4 regions of the Oceanobacter sp. 4_MG-2023 genome follow, and region 2 is predicted to be linked to each of the others. Evidence: predicted binding sites of a transcription regulator. Region 2 holds the regulator's gene; each other region holds the start of a gene.

Region 1 (4,918 bases), on a different contig from region 2:
TCGCTAAAAAATTCAATTACCTAAAAACAAAGATAGCCCGGCCGCATAAACGGCCAGGCTAGCGTCAAAATACCGGGCGATTAATGCACGTCGCGCCAGTATTCCTTGTTCAACATGTACACAGGTACAAAGAAGATTGCCAGGAACAACAGTACCCACCAACCCAGTCTTTCACGCTCAACCGCAATCGGCTCAGCGGAGTAAGTCATGAAGTTCACCAGATCAAAGATCAGATCATCATACTCAGCAACACTCAGAGTGCCTGGCTCTGCCAGATATAACACATCTTCGTGCTCTTCGGTGATTTCCTGACCCGTCAATGTGTCATAACCCACAGCAACCGGAGCAGTACCTTTGTGCTGGAGACCTTGCAGATCAGCCAGCACATGAGGCATACCCACATCTTTGAAGACCGTGTTATTCACACCCCATGGACGGCTTGGATCGACATAAAAGCTGCGTAAGTAGGTATACAGCCAATCTGGACGACGTACCCGAGCGACCAGAGTCAGATCCGGTGGCGCTGCACCAAACCAGACTTTGGAATCTTCCGTACGCATGGCGATAGTCGCCAGCGCACCGAATTTCTTGTCGGTATCAAATACCAGGTTTTCCATCATCAGCTCTTCTGGAATATCCAGGTCACTGGCTATGCGGTTAAACCGGGCATGTTCCATCGAGTGACAACCCATGCAGTAGTTCATGAAGGTCTGGGCACCACGTTGAAGTGATGCCTTGTCCGTCAGATCGGTCAGGTGCTTGTCCAGATGCACACCTTCACTGGACGCCATTGCAACTGCAGGAAGCAGTGCAGCAATCAATGCAAATAACGTTTTCATTAGTGGCCTCCTGTTACGCGTTCTGGCACTGGTTTGGTTTTTTCCATACGAGTATAGAAAGGCATCAACAAGAAGAAACCGAAGTAGATAAACGATGAAGCACGAGCCAGGAAGGTATTCAGTTCATTGGTTGGTTGAGTACCCAGCCAGGTCAACAGAATAAAGGCGACGGCAAACACCAGAATAAAGGTTCTGCTCATCCAGCCTTTATAGCGCCAGCTGCGCACAGGACTGCGATCCAGCCACGGCAGTACAAACAGTACTGCAATGGCAGCACCCATCGCGGCAACACCCAGCAGCTTGTCGGGTACAGCACGCAAAATCGCGTAGAAGGCACCAAAGTACCAGACAGGGGCAATATGCTCCGGTGTTTTCAGACCGTTAGCCGGTTCAAAGTTGGCATACTCCAACATGAAACCGCCGCCTTCCGGGAAGAAGAACATGACCGTACAGAACACCATCAGGAAGACCACAATACCGACCAGGTCGTGTACTGAGTAATAAGGGTGGAATGGCACGCCATCCAGAGGAACCCCGTTTTCGTCTTTCAGTTTTTTGATATCGATGCCGTCAGGGTTGTTGGAACCCACTTCGTGCAGGGCCAGCAAGTGCATCACCACCAGACCAACAATCACCAGTGGCACAGCCACTACGTGCAAGGCAAAGAAACGGTTCAGCGTTGCACCAGAGATCAGGAAGTCACCACGAATCCATTCAGTCAGTTCGTTACCGTAAGGCAGAACAGAGAACAGCGAGATAATGACCTGAGCACCCCAGTAAGACATTTGTCCCCATGGCAGTACATAACCCATAAAGGCTTCTGCCATCAGAGCCAGATAGATGGCCATACCGAAGATCCAGATCAATTCACGTGGTTTCTGGTAGGAACCATACAGAATCGCCCGCATCATATGCAGATACACCGCGATAAAGAAGAAAGTTGCACCGGTCGAATGCATATAACGAATCAACCAACCCCACTCGACATCACGCATGATGTATTCAACTGAGGCGAATGCGGCATCGGCACTTGGGGTGAAGTTCATGGTCAGCCAGACACCGGTCAGAATCTGGTTAACCAGCATCAGCATCGACAGTACGCCGAAGAAATACCAGAAGTTGAAGTTCTTCGGAGCATAGTACTTCGACATATGCTTTTCATAGGTGCTGGTAACCGGCAAGCGGTCATCAACCCAACCCATCAGGGTGTTTTGCTTGTTACTCATCAGGCGTTCTCCTCATCCACACCGACTACAACCACATTGGCACTTTCATAGCTGTGCGGTGGAATTTCCAGGTTGGACGCAGCCGGAGATCCCTGAAAAACACGACCAGACAGATCAAAACGAGAACCGTGACATGGGCAGAACCAACCGCCAGGCCAGTTTGCATCAAACTGTTGGGGTTGAACTTCGCCAAAGTACTTGGGAGCACACCCCAAGTGGGTACAAACACCCAGCACAACCAGTACTTCCGGTTTGCGTGAGCGATTGATGTTATCAGCGTAGGCTGGTTGCTGAGCCTTGTTGCTGTTATCCGGATCTTTCAGTCGGTCATTGTGCTCTGGAAGATTTTCCAGCATGTCGTCTGTACGACGCACAACGTATACCGGCTTACCACGCCATTCGGCTGTCAGCATCGAACCTGGTTCGATCTTGCTGACATCGATCTTGGCCGGAGCGCCTGCCGCTTTCGCCTTTTCACTTGGAACCCAAGATTTGACGAAGGGTACAGCGACGAAGCCAGCACCAACCGCGCCGACAGCAGAAGTCACGCCCACCAGCAGGGTGCGCCGACCTTTATTAACGCCGTCTTGACTCATTACCATCTTCTCCCATCATTAAAATTCTTTTCTGCCGCGAGGTCGTTTGCCTGAGAGGGACTACGGTCGGCAGACCCGGCGTAGAATGCAGAGCGGCGCACATAGTAAAGAAATTGAGGATTTGAAACAACCGGGAAGACATACCCACTGTAGGGATATAAAAACAAAAAAAGCGTCCATTGACATAAGCCAAGGGACGCTTTTTTTTGTAAGCAATAAATCGCTTAACGTTTGGAGAACTGCGGCTTCTTACGTGCTTTACGCAGGCCGACTTTCTTACGTTCAACCTCACGAGCATCACGAGTAACGTAACCCGCGGCACGAAGTGATGGACGTAGCGTTTCGTCGTATTGCATCAGGGCACGAGTAATGCCGTGACGGATAGCACCCGCCTGACCATTACCACCACCGCCATTAACATTCACGACAATGTCAAACTTCTCCAGACTTTCAGTCAATTCCAGAGGCTGACGGACAACCATACGAGCAGTTTCACGACCGAAGTATTCTTCCAGTGTGCGCTTGTTGATTACGATAGAGCCAGTACCTGGACGCAAGAAAACGCGAGCAGTAGACGTCTTGCGACGACCGGTACCGTAGTATTGAGTTACGGCCATATTATTCTCCCAGCTTCAGTTCTTGAGGCTGCTGAGCGGTGTGTGGATGCTCGCTACCTGCGTAAACTTTCATTTTCTTGAACATGGCGCGTCCAAGAGGATTCTTGGGCAGCATGCCTTTAACTGCCAGTTCGATTACGTCCTGAGGCTTGTAGTCGATCAGCTTTTCAAAAGAGATCGATTTCAGACCACCAGGATAACCGGTGTGGCGGTAATACATTTTATCGCTGGTTTTTTTACCAGTGACTTTTACTTTTTCAGCATTGATCACGACGATATAATCGCCGGTATCAACGTGTGGTGTGTATTCTGGCTTGTGCTTGCCTCTCAAACGGCGAGCAACCTCGGTGGCCAGGCGACCCAGCGTCTGATCAGCTGCATCAACAACAAACCATTCACGTTTTACGGCTTCGGGTTTTGCGCTGTAAGTTTTCATCAAATTCTCGCCTTCAAGGGCATGTTGATCAGAAAAGAGGGCGGCATTCTACAGGACGGTTATTACCCACGCAACCACCTGTGTATTTTTAACACAGTCAATCGCGGATCAGCCGTCACGACACGAGTGCCAGAATGAGCCGTCTTTTCATAAAGGGGCGCGGATTGTATCTTTAGTGCAGAAAACAGTCCACTTAAAAATGGATTATCTACGGATTTTTATTGTCCACAGCACAGATTGGCTTCGTCCATACAAGACCGGCATGGCCTTGTCTATCCATCGCCCAAGAACCGACTCCGTGCCGTTATGAGCGGCGACGGAGAACATGGGCGGTTACAGAGGGCATCCCTGCGCACAATGAATTAATGCTCACGGGTTGAGCGGAATTCAACATCGGGCCAGCGATCCTGAATAAGACTTAGGTTCACCCGTGTCGGAGCGATATACGTCAGATAGCCGCCACCATCAATAGCCAGATTATCGACGGCCTTGCGTTTAAAGTCTTCCAGCATTTTACTGTCGTTGCAGTACACCCAGCGGGCGGTATTCACACTGACCGGCTCGTAAATACATTCAACCTTGTATTCGTCCCGCAAGCGCTGCTGTACAACATCAAACTGCAGCACCCCGACAGCCCCCAGAATCAGGTCATTGTTGTTGATTGGCATAAACAGCTGGGTCGCCCCTTCTTCCGATAACTGCTGCAGGCCTTTTTGCAGCTGCTTCATCTTCAGAGGGTCTTTCAGTCGTACGCGCTTGAACAACTCCGGAGCAAAATGCGGGATACCGGTAAACCGCATGTCATGGCCTTGCGTAAAGGTATCACCAATCTGGATGGTGCCATGATTGTGCAGACCGATAATATCGCCAGAAATAGCCTCTTCGACCTGGCTGCGGTCCCCGGCCAGGAAGGTGACCGCATCCGCGACCTTGATGTCCTTGCCGATGCGGGTATGGCGCATCTTCATGCCTTTGCTGTAAGTCCCGGAGCACACTCGCATAAAAGCAATGCGGTCACGGTGTTTCGGGTCCATATTCGCCTGGATTTTGAAAATAAAGCCGGAAAAGGCTTCTTCTGTTGGCTCGACAGTGCGCTCGTTGGTTTCCCGTGCAATCGGGGCCGGTGCCCACTCAACAAAATAGTTGAGCATTTCCCGCACACCGAAGTTTGACAGCGCCGTACCAAAAAACACCGGTGTCATTT
Region 2 (4,918 bases):
TTTCGCCGGATTCGTCCCGACACCGTCACCGAGGTCCAGCAACACACCGGGGCTGGCATTCAGGGGCAATGGCAGCCAACAGCAGAACAGTCATATGCCGTCCGCTTTGGCCGCCCCGACTTTGCCTTGCCTGACCACTCCTCACTGGATACCAGTCAGTTGAACCATCAGGAAGGGCAATGGCTGCTGCTCAGTGTCGACGATCAGGCTGCAGCCTGGATCAGGCTCGGGGACAGCGTCCGAAAATCCGCCACCAGCCTGACCCAGGGCCTGCGCCAACGCAAAATCAAAACAGCCTTGCTCACCGGCGACCCCGGCGCCTCAGGTCAACAACTGGCAACACAGCTGGGTATTGACGACGTCCAGATCGGCTTGTCACCCGAACAGAAGCTACAACAGGTACGCCTGTGGCAACAGCAGGGAGAACGTGTATTAATGATTGGCGATGGCATCAACGATGTCCCGGTACTGGCTGGGGCCGACATTGCCATTGCCGTCAGTGACGCCACGGACCTGGCCAAAACCAGCGCCGATGCCCTGGTCACCAGCGGCCGCCTGGACTGTGTATTACAGGCTCTGGACACCGCCAGCCGTACCCGCCAGGTGATCTACCAGAATATCGCTTGGGCGCTGCTGTATAATCTGCTGGCCTTGCCAGTGGCAGCGGCAGGTTATATTCCTCCCTGGGCCGCAGCCATTGGCATGTCATTCAGTTCGCTTTTGGTGGTCAGTAATGCGCTGCGACTATCCCGGACGACCAAACCGGATGTATCCGGTCACAATTAGCACACTCAGCCACAAGGCCAGATTATAATGGCTTCCACTCGCTTGGTTTGATGGACATAACATGGATATTATCTACATACTTGTTCCACTTTCGATCGTCCTGATCAGCATTGCCACGCTGATTTTTTTCTGGGCAGTGCGCAGCGGCCAGTTTGATGATATGGAATCTCCGGCTCACAGAATTCTCTTTGATGACGATGACGATCCCGCAAGCACCCAACCCGCAGCAACCGACACAACACCAGCACCCCATACCACGGCAACCGATAAAAACCCATTGTGATTGAACCACTCTCCCTGTTAACCGCCCTGTTGCTGGGCCTGTTTGGCTCCAGTCACTGCCTGGTAATGTGTGGCGGCATTGCCGCCGCCATTGGCACCCGCTCACAACAACAACCGCTACTGACAGCACTGGCTTTTAACAGCGGTCGTATCACCAGTTACGCCTTTGCCGGCCTGCTCGTCTCGCTGCTTGGCTTATGGCTACAACAACTGAATGATGTACTGATGCTGGCATTACGTACACTGGCCGCCATACTGCTGGTGCTGATGGGGCTCTACGTTGCCCGCTGGGCAAGCTGGCTCACCCGTATCGAACAAGTTGGCCAATATCTATGGCAAAGGCTGCAGCCTGCTACCCGCCCCTTGATGACACAATATTCGATCAGCAGTCGCTTTCGCCTTGGACTGCTATGGGGCTGGCTCCCTTGCGGACTGGTATACAGCACTTTGAGCTGGGTCGCCGCCAATGGTGATCCCCTCAAAGGGGCACTGACCATGTTCTGCTTTGGCCTTGGCACACTGCCTGCCCTGTTCGCCAGTGGCCTCGCCGCCACCAGCCTGAGCCGATTACTCAGTCACAGCCTTAGCCGTATCATTGCCGGACTGTTACTGATTGGTTACGGCGTTTGGACTGCAGCAGCCATCTGGTTATAGTAGCCAGGGTCGTTATTGATCAGCGACTGATCATCCGTTGACAATACCTTGACTCAATACCTTGACCAATGTCTTGACAGCCACTCGTCGAGCTAAGACCATACGAAAATTAATGGAACACGGTTCTTCCCTACATAACGGAAAACCCGACACGGTGAGCTCAATGAAAACAAACCAAGCTGCACAGCCTGCGCACCCTCCCTTGCGCGGTAATCAACCCCACTGCCAGACTTGCTCCCTGAACGCACTGTGTCTGCCACTCTCGCTCAGTGACACAGATATGGAGCGACTGGACGATATCATTCGCCGCGGCCGGCCCATTCAAAAAGGCCAGCTGTTATTCCAGCAAGGGGATGAATTCCAGTCCGTGTTTGCGGTACGTACCGGTGCCCTGAAAACCTACACCCTGGCCAGTAATGGCGAAGAACAGATCACTGGCTTTCATCTCGCCAGCGAACTGATTGGTCTGGCCGGTTACGATGCCGGTGATTACCCTCTCACCGCCAAAGCGCTGGAAACCACCACCGTCTGTGAAATTCCGGTTCATCAGCTGGAAAACCTGACTGACGAACTCCCCGACCTGCGCAAACAGCTGATGCGCACCATGGGCAACGAAATTCGTCACGACCAGAACATGATGTTGCTGTTGAGCAAAAAGAACGCCGAAGAACGTGTAGCCTCGTTTTTGCTGGATATCTCCAACCGTTACGCTCGACGCGGTTTCAGTGCCACCCACTTCCGCCTGCCCATGTCGCGGGTCGACATCAGCAACTACCTTGGCCTCGCGGTAGAAACCATCAGTCGGGTATTCACCCGTTTCCAGAAAAATGCCCTGATCGAAACCCAGAGCAAGGAAATCATCGTTCTGGACATGAACAGCCTGTATGAAATGGCCGGACTGAACCCACAAATTGAATGTGACGAGAAAACGCCAGCGGAATAATCCCGCACAGCGTGCCGTTACCCTTCTCAGCGGTAACGGCAAAAACCCCTTATATCCTTGTTTCTGTGCCCAGTTTCATCCCTGAACCCGCTAACCGGCCACCGCGTTGTTATTGGCTGGCAACAGTTACTGACGCCAGCCAATCTATTCGCTAGAATTCGCCGCCTGATTTTTAGCCAGTGTTCCGCCCCAGAATGCTCAGGAGTTTTCCAGCATGACCGCCGATGTCATTGATCGCAAAGCACGCACCGAATTCAACAAACTTCATAAACGTTTGCGCCGAAACGTTGGCAAGGCGATTGAAGACTATTGCATGATCGAAGAAGGTGACCGGATCATGGTATGCCTGTCGGGCGGCAAAGACTCCTACACCATGCTCGATATCCTGATCAGCCTGAAAAAAAGCGCCCCGGTCAACTTTGAGCTGATTGCCGTCAATATGGACCAGAAACAGCCCGGCTTCCCCGAACACGTGTTACCCGAGTATCTGGGCAAACTGGATATTCCCTACCATATTGTTGAAAAAGACACGTACAGCGTGGTCATGGATCTGGTGCCGGAAGGAAAAACCACCTGCGGCCTGTGCTCCCGCCTGCGTCGCGGCACCCTCTACGGCTTTGCTGAAAAAATTGGTGCCAATAAAATCGCCCTGGGCCATCATCGCGACGACATCATTGAAACCTTATTCCTGAACATGTTTTACGGCGGCAAACTCAAAGCCATGCCACCCAAGCTGCTCAGCGACGATAAAAAGCACGTTCTGATCCGTCCGCTGGCCTACTGCAAGGAAAAAGACATCCAGGCTTATTCGACCGCCATGGAGTTCCCAATCATCCCTTGTAACCTGTGCGGCTCCCAGGACAACATGCAGCGCCAGAACATCAAGAATATGCTGACCGAATGGGAAAGGGTACAACCAGGCCGCAGCGAGAATATCTTTGCTGCCATCTGCAATATCGCCCCCTCCCAGCTCGGCGATCTCAATCTGTTTGATTTTGTCAATTTGCAACAACAACAAGACCAGACGCACCTGGCCACCCGGCTCGATATCGTCACCATCGATTAAAGGCGCGTCCGGCCCCTGGGCAGCTCCTCACCAGACAGCGCACCCAACCTTCAAGGGAGAACCATGGATACCAATATCATCACCCCTGAGGGGTATGCAGAACTGGAGCAGGAGCTGGATTATCTCTGGCGAACTGAACGCCCGGAAGTCACCAAAAAAGTGACCTGGGCAGCGAGTCTGGGCGACCGTTCTGAAAATGCCGACTATCAGTACAACAAAAAACGGCTGCGAGAGATTGACCGCCGGGTGCGCTATCTTAGAAAACGGCTGGACGCTGTACGGGTCAGCGAATACCACCCCAGTCAGGAAGGCAAGGCCTATTTTGGTGCCTGGGTTACCCTGATGGACGAAGAGGATAACACCTTGCTTTTCCGTATCGTTGGCCCGGATGAAATCTACGGCAAAAAGCATTATGCCTCTGTTAATGCGCCGGTTGTCAGAGCGTGTCTGGGGAAGTCAGTCGGTGATGATGTGTTCATCAAAACAGAAGAAGCAACCCGGGAATGGGAAATCACCGCCATTCGTTACGATACCCCGTTATAACAAGAGACGAGGTTGGCCGCTGTTCTGATCCAGAAACCGGCTGGAAGCTGGAATCCGTGATTTACACCACAATGGCCTGATGAATCATATGATGGATCATGGCTTTGAGTTTCGCCGGGCGTACCGGCTTGTTCATCAAACGATAGCCCAGCTCCCGCACTTCCTGTTTCAGCACATTGGTGTAATTGGCCGTAATCATCAGCACCGGCGCATCCAGCCCCAGATCGGTACGCATCTGCCGAACCACATCCAGCCCGGTGACGCCATTGTCGAGATGATAATCGGCGAGAATCAAATCAATACCGGCATCCAGCTCTGGTTGTTGCACCAACAGTTCTTCGTAGCTACGCGCGGTGATCACCTCAAAACCCCAGCCACTGAGCAACACCGCCATGGCCTGACAGATCGATGCTTCATTATCAATCACCAGCGCCCGGCGTCCCCGAAATTGCTGATTGCCCAACAAGGCCAATCCCGGTGTGGTTGCCTTGCGGGACAGCTGGCGGCGACCATAAGGCACCAATACCGAAAAACAGGAGCCAAAGCCAAGTCGGGACTGCACCTTGATCGGATGCCCCAGAATACCGGACATTTTATCCACGATCGCCAACCCCAAACCCAGACCCTTGTCCCGCGCCGTGTCT
Region 3 (4,918 bases), on a different contig from region 2:
TGCGATGTAATCCTGATTTGCATTCATGGAATCTGATTGCTAAACCGTAATCCAGCTAAAAAGGGGAGCAACCCCCCCCTGTAATTATTAGGCTTCTAGCCGGGCACCAAATACATTCCGCCAATCTTTTAGTAACCGCTTACTTCGTGATCACCAGTACCCTAATATACTCCACCAAATCGCCCCGACCAACGTCCAGATAATCAGGTTTACCACGCTCATTACCAGGCCCATGATCCACCAGTCCTCCATGGAGACGTAGCCAGAGCCAAAGATAATTGGTGAGGTGCCGGTGGCGTAATGGGTGAGGGACATCATCAGGGAAGAGGCGCCAGCCATCAGCAAGGCAAGGAACATGGGTGGTGCTCCCAGCGCCAGCCCAGCAGCATAAAATGCGGCAAACATGGCGGTAATATGCGCGGTGGTGCTGGCAAAAAAGTAGTGGGCGTAAAAATACACCGCCACCAGAATCAGCACCGATAATTGCCAGTTAAAACCAAAGTCGGCGATATGGCTCTCAACCTGGTGGGAAAACCAGCCAACCAGCCCCAGTTTATTCAGGAAGGTTGCCATCATAACCAGTGCTGAGAACCAGACGACGGTGTCCCAGGCGGATTTTTCTTTCAGTATATCGTCCCACTTCAATACGCCAGACACCAGCAAGACTGATAACCCGAGAAAAGCCACGGCGGTGGTATTAACGGCAAAGGCATCGCCAAACAGGATGGCAGGCAACCCGGCCCACAAAATCAATAACAGGGCAAAAACACCAACCATGATTTTTTCGTCAAAATGCATGGGCCCCATATCATCCAGCTGCTGATGGGCAAAACGGCGGGCGTCGGGTGTTTGGGTAATTTCTGGTGGGTAAATCCAATAGATAATCAGCGGCATCAGCAGAATACATACCAGCCCGGGCAATAATGCGGCCAGCGCCCAGGTTGCCCAGCTGATACTGATCGCCATGCCGGTAGCATCGGCGACGAGTTTGACAACCAGCGGGTTCGGAGCCGTGGCGGTAATAAACATGGCAGAGGTAATAGGGTTGCTGTGGTAGTTCACCAGTGCCAGGTAATGGCCTATTTTCCGTTGTGTTCCTTGCTCCGGGCAAGAGCCAAAACTGCCGGCAATGGATTTCATAATGGGGTGAATAATGCCACCACCACGGGCGGTATTGCTGGGGGTGACGGGGGCCAGCACCAGTTCGGATAACGCCAGGGCATAACCGACTCCGAGGGTTTTACTGCCAAATAAAGCAATAAAATGATAGCCAATCCGATTGCCAAGACCGGTTTTAACCAAGCCTCGGGAAATCATGATGGCGATACCAATCAGCCAGATCAATGAGTTGGAAAAACCACTGAGAGCGTCTGCAATGGCTCCTTTGGGGCTGTCGTTGGTGACGCCGGTGATAGCAACCAGGGTGATGGCCAGCATGGCGATGGCACCAATGGGCATCACCTTACCGATAATGGCAGCAATGGTACCCACAAAAAGCGCCAATAAATGCCAGGCTGAAGGCGAAACGCCTTCAGGCACAGGAATAACAAACCAGATCAGTAAAATAATGATGAGGCTGACCGTGGCCGGAATGATTTTAATGCCTCCAGCTTGCATATTCAGATCCTTATTCAGTGGACAAAGGGGTGTGAGTTAATGCGTTATAAATAATGCTTCTGGATTGATGTTACCTATAATAACAGGCTGTGCTTCGATAATGTTTATAGCAGTTTATGCTTGCCTGCTATTGGTTGGTCTGAGTCATTATGGCTCAATGATGTTGTTATGGTCAGCCCGATTATTCACCCAGGTATCGATGAATAATCAGGCTGGGTAATCAGCCATTATTGAGCTGAATGATTACCTCTGTTTTACATGGCTTCTTTAAAGATTTGCGCCACTTCTTCAAATGTTGGCTGGATCGGGTTGGTGATACCACAGGCATCTTTCATGGCATTTTCAACCAGCGTCGGGATATCTTCTTCCTTGGCTCCCAACTGGGCAACACCCACTGGAATATTGACATCCGCAGACAGGGTGCGAATTGCGGCGATGCAGTCTTGGGCGGCATCTTCAGCGGATTTACCCAGCACATCACAGCCCATTGCGGCGGCTATATCAGCCAGTCGTGGTGACGCGACCTTGGCGTTAAAAGCCTGTACATGTGGCAACAGAATGGCATTACACACGCCATGAGGGAGGTCATAAAAACCGCCCAGTTGGTGAGCCATCGCGTGTACATAACCCAGAGAGGCGTTATTAAAAGCCATGCCTGCCAGAAACTCGGCGTAAGCCATTTGCTCGCGGGCTTCTGCGTTGCTGCCATCGGTGACAGCAGTGCGCAGGTTGTCGCTGATCAGGCGAATGGCCTGAAGGGCGCAGGCGTCGGTAATCGGAGTGGCTGCGGTTGATACATAGGCTTCGACGGCGTGAGTCAGTGCGTCCATACCGGTGGCGGCGGTCAGTGAGGGTGGCATACCCAGCATCAGATCGGAATCATTGACGGAAAGCAGCGGCGTAGTGTGCTTGTCGACGATGGCCATTTTTACATGGCGAGTATCGTCAGTAATGATACAGAAGCGGGTCATTTCACTGGCGGTGCCTGCGGTGGTGTTAATGGCAACCAGTGGCAACTGCGGCTTGGCGGACTGATCCAGACCTTCGTAGTCGGCAATATCACCACCATTGGTGGCTACCAGAGCGATACCTTTGGCGCAGTCATGAGGTGAACCGCCACCCAGGGAAATCACAAAATCACAGTTGTTTTCTTTCAGGATGGCCAAGCCGTGCTCGACATTGGTGACGTTGGGGTTTGGTTTGACTTCGTCGTAAACCACCGAGGTGACATTGTGCGAGGCCAATAACTCAGCAACCTGACCCACAACACCGAGTTTGACCAGCGGTGCATCGGTAACAATCAGTGCTTTTTTCCAGCCGTAGGATTCAATGGCTGTCGCTGCTTCTTTCAGGCAACCGCTGCCCATCAAGTTGACACTAGGAATATAAAAAGTAGTAGCAGGCATAATGCAATCCTCAAAGAATTTTAATGGCAAGTAAACTGTAGACCTCTATTTGTTAGAAGTACTTGATATAACGCAAGTATCGATTGATCCGCAGGGCATGAATATGATTTTCAGAATATTTGAAAACAGAACAGTATGTCGCTGAATTATTCATTATAAATCATTGAAAAAATATATATTATATTGCTGACTGTATAAGTGATAAACATTTTCATGTTGGGCTTGGAATAGCCTGCTGGCGTCGAAGAGAACAGCACGGGGCACGTCACTGAGCACGGCACAGCACAGTCACGGCAAAGTCACGAGAGTATGGCGAGCCCGGTGCTGGCTCGCAGCGGCTGTTTGAGTCATGACCCCATGCTTCGCCCTGGTTCACCGACAGAGCCAAAGGGAAGGCTGGCCGCTGTCATCCTGTCCCGGGTCGTGCTGTTACCCCTGCTGTGGTGTTCTACTATCGTCTGAAAATTGAGCAAATAATCATCAAATGAAAGCCTTACTCTGGCCAGAGATAACAAATCTCGCTAGAGTATGAGGCGTTGAATGAATATTTCTTTGTTTCTGCAAGGCTGGGAAATATCACATGGAATTGGATTTTGGTTTGTTGTTTTTATGACTAGGTATCGTTCACCTTGGTGGTGGACTCTAGCGGTATAGGAGTACCCTGGGATTGATTTCACAATTACCCAAATGGGTTGAAACCGGCGCTTTTGTATTGGCATTGATCGCCGGTGTTGTTAACGCAGTCGGTTTATTAGGATTTGAACATCAGTCAGTTTCTCATTTGTCGGGTATTGCTACATTGCTGGGTACCAGCCTGATTACAGATTCTTTAAGAAATGTTCTTCATATTTCCGGTCTTATGCTGGCCTTTTTGATGGGATCGGCAATATCCGGCTTCATGCTGCATGGTGTTGCCCTGAAACTGGGGCGACATTACGATACCCTGCTGATACTGGAAGCGGTTTTATTGACAATGGCTTTTTTGCTATTATCCAAAGAATTTTTTTATGGGCATTATCTGGCATCTGCTGCCTGTGGTTTACAAAATGCCATGGCTACTACCTATAGTGGAGCAATTATCCGAACAACACATGTTACCGGTATCTTTACCGATCTTGGAATCATGATCGGTGCGTTTCTTCGTGGCGAAGAACTCGATATCAGGAAATTAAAACTGTTTACTCTTATTATTGCCGGGTTTATATCCGGTGGTGTTATCGGTGTTTTACTCTATAGTGAATACTATTTTATGACCCTGCTGTTTCCGGCGGCTGTCTGTATGGTTATGGCGTTGATCTATCGAATTTACACCAGAACCCATAAATAACCGGTATGTGTTTGTTTGGGCAGCTGTATATAGTCAACTGATGGATGCTGTGTATGAAATTACTGATTTTTCTGGGCACTGTGCGCGACAGTACCCCGCCACGACCAGCTCGATTGGGTGAGCGGGTGGCAAAAGCCTGCCTGACATGTCTTGAACAGCGTTATAAAGAGCACGACATTGAATTGATTGATGCTTTGGATTATCCGCTCGAAACGGTTTTCAAACCGCATTTTGCGTATGCTGAAGGCCGGGCACCTGCCGCGCTGAATCGGTTGGCAGAGAAAATTGCCTCCGCCGATGGTTTTATTATGGTCAGCCCGGAATATAACCATTCGATGAGTCCTGCACTGGCCAATTTGCTGAATCATTTTGGCAGTTCACTATTTTCCTACAAGCCCAGCGCTATCGTGACTTATTCGGCAGGTCAGTGGGGTGGTATGCGAGCTGCGGTAGGAATGCGTACGTTTTTGGCGGAATTGGGCTGCTTGTCTGTGTCTGCCATGATTCATGTACCCAAGGCCCAGACTGTGTTTGCTGCTGATGGTTCGATGCAAGCCGGGGAAGAGCA
Region 4 (4,918 bases), on a different contig from region 2:
AGTCACTCCAGTCACGGATCATGATCATATTGAAGGTGACGTCATCCATGGTGCCCCCCGCTTCTTCCACCACACCCTTGATGGTTTCCAGCACGTGACGGGTTTGCGCAGTGGCATCCCCGACGTGTACGACGTTGTTGTCTTTATCAAACGGCAAGGTGCCGGATACGTACAACACGCCATCGGCCATGGAGCCAGGAACGTACGGTGCTAACGGTTTGCCGGTACCGGCAGGAAGGACTGTTTGCTTGCTCATGCGGTTGCTCCTTGGGTTGGGGTAGAGGCGGCCAGGGTGGTGCAGAAGTCATCGACAGTGCTGACCCAGCCAAAAAAGGTTTCAATGTTGTACAGGGCGGCTTGCTGGACGTAGTCCGGCCCGGCCTGATGGGTGGCATCGGCCAGTACAACGCCAAAGTATTCGAGGAAAAAGCCGTCGCGCAGGGTTGATTCCACACAGACATTGGTGGCGATCCCGGTAAACACCAGATTACGGATGCCGCGGCTGCGCAACATGCTGTCGAGAGCGGTATTAAAGAAGCCGCTGTAACGTGGTTTGGGTATCACCAGATCGCCGGGCAGAGGCTTGAGTTCATCCACCAGATCGTAATCCCAGGTGCCCTTGGCCAGCAACGTGCCCATCAGTTCCGGGTTCTTGCGGATCGCTTTCAGAGCGTTGGACTTGTGCCAGTTAGGCGAGCCAGGGCCGCCGGCTTCGGTGTATTCCGCATCCCAGCCGTTCTGGAAGAACACCACTTGCACACCCGCCGCACGAGCGGCCTTGATGGCTTTGGTGATGGATTCAATCACCGGCCCGGTGGTCGACACATCAAAACCGGCCAGGTCGAGATAACCGCCCTTGGTGGAATAGGCGTTCTGCATATCGACCACAATCAGCGCCGTTTCTTTGACATTGATTGCCAACGATTCCGGGCTGGCGAGCAGCACCATGCTGACATCACCTTGCTGGTCGGGGGCATAACCCACAACCGGATTATCAATACTGCTCATGACGCATTCTCCAACATATCCACAACGTGTTTGCGGCTTTTCATTAATGGCTGAATCTTCTGGCCAAAATCTTCGATGCCCTGAACAAAATCATCAAACGTCAGCATCACACCACTGGTGGCGGGGATTTCAGCAATTTCATCGAGCATGCCGGCGACGGTTGCAAACGAACCCACCAGCGTGCCCATGTTGATATTGACCGCAGACGTCGGGTCGGCCATCTGGCGAATATTGGTATCGCCTTTGGATTTGGTATCGGCGGCCCCTTGCTGACCAAGCCAGGCAACGGCTTCTTCGTCGACACCGTCTTTATAGGATTCCCAACGGGCGCGGGCTTCGTCGTCGGTATCCGCAGCAATCACCATAAACAGCGCCACGGAGGTCACATCCCGGCCACTGTCGGCGGTGGCTTTTTCCAGTCGCTCAACCGTTGGAGCAAAGGCTTTTGGCGTGTTGACCCCTTTACCAAAACAGAAGTTGTAGTCGGCGTATTTGGCGGTAAAGGCCATTCCCGCTTCACTCTGGCCAGCGCAGATAATTTTCATGTCGGCCTGGGGTTTGGGGCTGACGCGGCAGTCGTCCATCTGGAAGTACTCGCCTTTCATATCGCACGTGCCGGTTGTCCACAGGTCGCGCAATACCGTGGCGTATTCACTGAGGTAGTCGTAACGATTGGCGAAGAACTCATCACCAGGCCACAACCCCATTTGCGAGTACTCCGGCTTCTGCCAGCCAGTAACTAGGTTAACGCCAAAGCGGCCGTGGGAAATGGAATCAATCGTTGAGGCCATACGTGCCACAATGGCTGGCGGAATGGTCAGGGTTGCGGCGGTAGCAAACAGCTGGATCTTGTCGGTGACGGCAGCCAGACCGGCCATCAGCGTGAACGATTCCATGTTGTGTTCCCAGAATTCGGTCTCGCCACCGAAGCCGCGCAACTTGATCATCGACAGAGCAAATTCAAAGCCATAATGCTCGGCGCGCTGGACGATGGTCTTGTTCAGGTCAAACGTTGGCATGTACTGCGGAGCGTTCTTGGAGATCAGCCAACCGTTGTTGCCGATAGGTATGAAGATGCCTACATTCATTGCTCTGCCCTCAGGGTTTGGTAATAGATTTGCCTTGGCGCCTGTTATGTTGCTTTGCGGCTTGGCTGTAATAAGACCAAAGCATCAAGTGTGCCATTTTGATATTGTTGATATATATCAATTACTTAGTTATTTTTTGTGTTTTAGTTCAGACCAAATAGTCTGATTTAGAGCACTTGGTTTGTGCGCTCCGGTCCGAATTGGGGCACAAATCAAGCGCTTGAGCTGCAGGCAGCACAATGGGGTAGAATGCGGCAACCAAGGAACAAACGGTAAGCAGAGTGAACAAGCAGATACAGCGGACGGCAACGCCCGCAAAGAAGCCGAAAGCCCGTAGCCGGGTCCCGAGTGAAGCAACCTTGAGCAGGCGCAAACGCCTGATGGAAACCAAACGAGCCGCTATTATGGACGCTGCCCTGGATGTGTTTTCACGCTATGGCCTGCACGGTACCAGCCTCGATAAAGTGGCCAGCCAGGCCGATGTATCCAAAACCAACCTACTGTATTACTTCGCCTCCAAAGAAGACCTGTACCTGAATGTATTGCGTCAGTTGATGGATATCTGGTTGCGGCCCTTGCAGGAGTTCCACATCGAACAGGACCCGGTGGAAGCCATTGGCGCCTATCTTCAGGTCAAGCTGGAGCTGTCACGGGATCATCCGGCAGAGTCCCGCCTGTTTTGTCTGGAAATGATTCAAGGTGCCCCTCTATTGCTGAATGAGCTGAGCTCTTCCCTGCGGGACACCGTCGAATCCCGGGTCGCGGTGATTAATGCCTGGATAGAAGCGGGCAAACTGGCCCCGATAGAACCGCATCATCTGATTTTTTCCCTGTGGGCAACCACACAGCATTACGCCGACTTCCGCGTACAGGTAGAAGCCGTGGCGGGTCACACCCTGGATGATCCCGACTTTTTTGCGGAAACCCTCGCCAATCTCAAAATGCTGGTGCTGCAAGGGATCTGTCCACGCCCCTGAGACCAGCCAAGATCCCGCTGTCTCCTTTTATCCTTGCCCTGTCCAATCACGGTGCAGAGTCTGACCCAAAACCCGTATGGGTCAGACAGCATGCTGTCACTGCGCTCCTGCCTTGGCTGTTTTTCCTTATTGCTTAATAGATAACTTTTTATAAATCAATGACATGGATCAAAGTGGCAACTGTGTCTTGCTGGTTATTTTCATGGCCGTTTGTGCTGCCAATTCCAAGGCATCCATGCCCATAATACCGGTGTCACAATGCCTTTCTATTATTCCCACTGGCTGTTTTTTACCCATTAACCTTTATTTTTAAATGGTTATTTATCCCGATCTTCTGAACTCCTGCCAAAGTCACGATTATCTCGCCCTGTTTTCGGGCCTCCCGCACAAACCGAGTGCTCTAATTCAGACCATTTGATAAAAACTAAGTATCAAAAAAGACATAAATCATTGTTATCTAACATAAATTTCTTATTGGCATAGTTGCTGCTTTTGTTTCTTTGTTCGGAAACGGTGGGCGATTGGTATCGCCTGCGGATTCTTCAGATCAGGTAACTGATCAAATCAGTACCTGAATTTCAGTCGGAGGATGCAATCGTATGACGCTTCAATATGTTCCTATCATCGATCTTGGCCCTTATTTTGATGGCACGGCCGAAGGCAAGGCCAGCGTGGCCAAGGCCGTGAATCAGGCTTGCCGGGATATTGGTTTCCTGGTCATTACCCAACACCAGATCCCTGCAGAGCTGATCGAGCGGGTCAGCAAACTGACCAGCCGCTTCTTCGACCTGCCCATGGAAGAAAAACGCAAAGCCAACCGTCCCCGTCCCGACATGGTGCGCGGCTACAGCGCGGTAGCAGAAGAGAGCCTGTCGTACTCCATGGAAGAAGCCGCTCCGGGCGACCTGAAAGAATCCTTCTCCATCGGGCCATTGAATGTGCCGGATGAACCTTATTACTCCGAAGCCATGGCCGGGCCGCATTTTGCCCCCAATGTCTGGCCGACAACGCTGCCTGGATTTGAGGAAGCGTACGCGGAATATTTTGCTGCCATGGGCGACCTGGCCCGCAGCGTGATGCGTATTTTTGCCCTGTCACTGGAAATGCCAGAGACCTTTTTCGACGACAAGATCGACAAGCACATCAGCATGTTCCGCAGCCTGCGTTATCCGCATCTGAAAGAAGGCATCGAAGAAGGTCAGTTACGGGCCGGTGCTCACTCCGATTATGGCAGCCTCACCATCGTCAAACCCGACAGCGCCCAGGGTGGTCTGCAAGTTTGCAACCGCGAAGGCGAATGGGTCGATGTGCCTTATGTGGAAGACGGTTTTGTCGTCAACATTGGCGACCTGATGATGCAGTGGACCAACGACCAATGGATCTCAACCCTGCACCGGGTGGTGAATCCTCCGGAAGACGTCGACGGCGACCAGCAACGCCAGTCACTGGTGTTCTTCCACCAGCCGAACTACGACGTCATGGTGGAGTGCTTGCCCAGCTGTGTGCCAGAAGGCGAAGAACCTCGCTACGCCCCGGTTAGCTCCGGCGACCATCTGCAATCCAAATTCGTCCGCCAAACCACCTTTGGCGGCAACAAGGTAGCCTGATATGAGCACACTTTCTTACGTCAACGTATTCGCCAAAGACATCGTCGCCCTGAGTGGCTTTTATCAGCGCGTCTTCGACTTCCCGGAAGTGGAAGCCATCCGCTCGCCGATATTTCGCGGCATCGATGCCGGCAGCTGCTGCATCGGCTTCAATGCGCTGGATGCCTACGAACTGCTGCACCTGAGCGAGTACGCCGACACCTCCGGCTGCAAGTTTTTACTGAACATCGACGTCGAC

What was found. Region 2 encodes FNR, which switches genes on or off when oxygen is low (the NO sensors DNR and NnrR bind a similar motif). Its sites were predicted from a motif close to TTGATNTANATCAA; they were not measured.
Region 1: the regulator FNR is predicted to act here: its motif matches at 2,841-2,854, upstream of petA (ubiquinol-cytochrome c reductase iron-sulfur subunit).
Region 3: the regulator FNR is predicted to act here: its motif matches at 3,086-3,099, upstream of yiaY (L-threonine dehydrogenase).
Region 4: the regulator FNR is predicted to act here: its motif matches at 2,204-2,217, upstream of rutA (pyrimidine utilization protein A).

The regions. Positions count from the first base shown of each region.
Region 1 covers NZ_JAUYVV010000010.1:99,505-104,422, forward strand. The annotation lists gene Q8W24_RS09395 (cytochrome c1) at 81-839, opposite strand; gene Q8W24_RS09400 (cytochrome b N-terminal domain-containing protein) at 839-2,065, opposite strand; gene petA (ubiquinol-cytochrome c reductase iron-sulfur subunit) at 2,065-2,661, opposite strand; gene rpsI (30S ribosomal protein S9) at 2,886-3,278, opposite strand; gene rplM (50S ribosomal protein L13) at 3,280-3,714, opposite strand; gene Q8W24_RS09420 (peptide chain release factor 3) at 4,077-4,918, opposite strand, start outside.
Region 2 covers NZ_JAUYVV010000005.1:58,995-63,912, forward strand. The annotation lists gene Q8W24_RS05585 (heavy metal translocating P-type ATPase) at 1-786, shown strand, start outside; gene ccoS (cbb3-type cytochrome oxidase assembly protein CcoS) at 848-1,069, shown strand; gene Q8W24_RS05595 (sulfite exporter TauE/SafE family protein) at 1,066-1,722, shown strand; gene fnr (fumarate/nitrate reduction transcriptional regulator Fnr) at 1,886-2,665, shown strand; gene ttcA (tRNA 2-thiocytidine(32) synthetase TtcA) at 2,880-3,731, shown strand; gene greB (transcription elongation factor GreB) at 3,795-4,274, shown strand; gene Q8W24_RS05615 (NahK/ErcS family hybrid sensor histidine kinase/response regulator) at 4,336-4,918, opposite strand, start outside.
Region 3 covers NZ_JAUYVV010000001.1:225,605-230,522, reverse strand. The annotation lists gene Q8W24_RS01060 (DUF2971 domain-containing protein) at 1-50, shown strand, start outside; gene Q8W24_RS01055 (anion permease) at 151-1,617, opposite strand; gene yiaY (L-threonine dehydrogenase) at 1,872-3,023, opposite strand; gene Q8W24_RS01045 (YoaK family protein) at 3,691-4,350, shown strand; gene Q8W24_RS01040 (NADPH-dependent FMN reductase) at 4,404-4,918, shown strand, end outside.
Region 4 covers NZ_JAUYVV010000008.1:58,697-63,614, reverse strand. The annotation lists gene rutC (pyrimidine utilization protein C) at 1-256, opposite strand, end outside; gene rutB (pyrimidine utilization protein B) at 253-1,008, opposite strand; gene rutA (pyrimidine utilization protein A) at 1,005-2,096, opposite strand; gene rutR (HTH-type transcriptional regulator RutR) at 2,378-3,073, shown strand; gene Q8W24_RS07810 (isopenicillin N synthase family oxygenase) at 3,673-4,680, shown strand; gene Q8W24_RS07805 (VOC family protein) at 4,682-4,918, shown strand, end outside.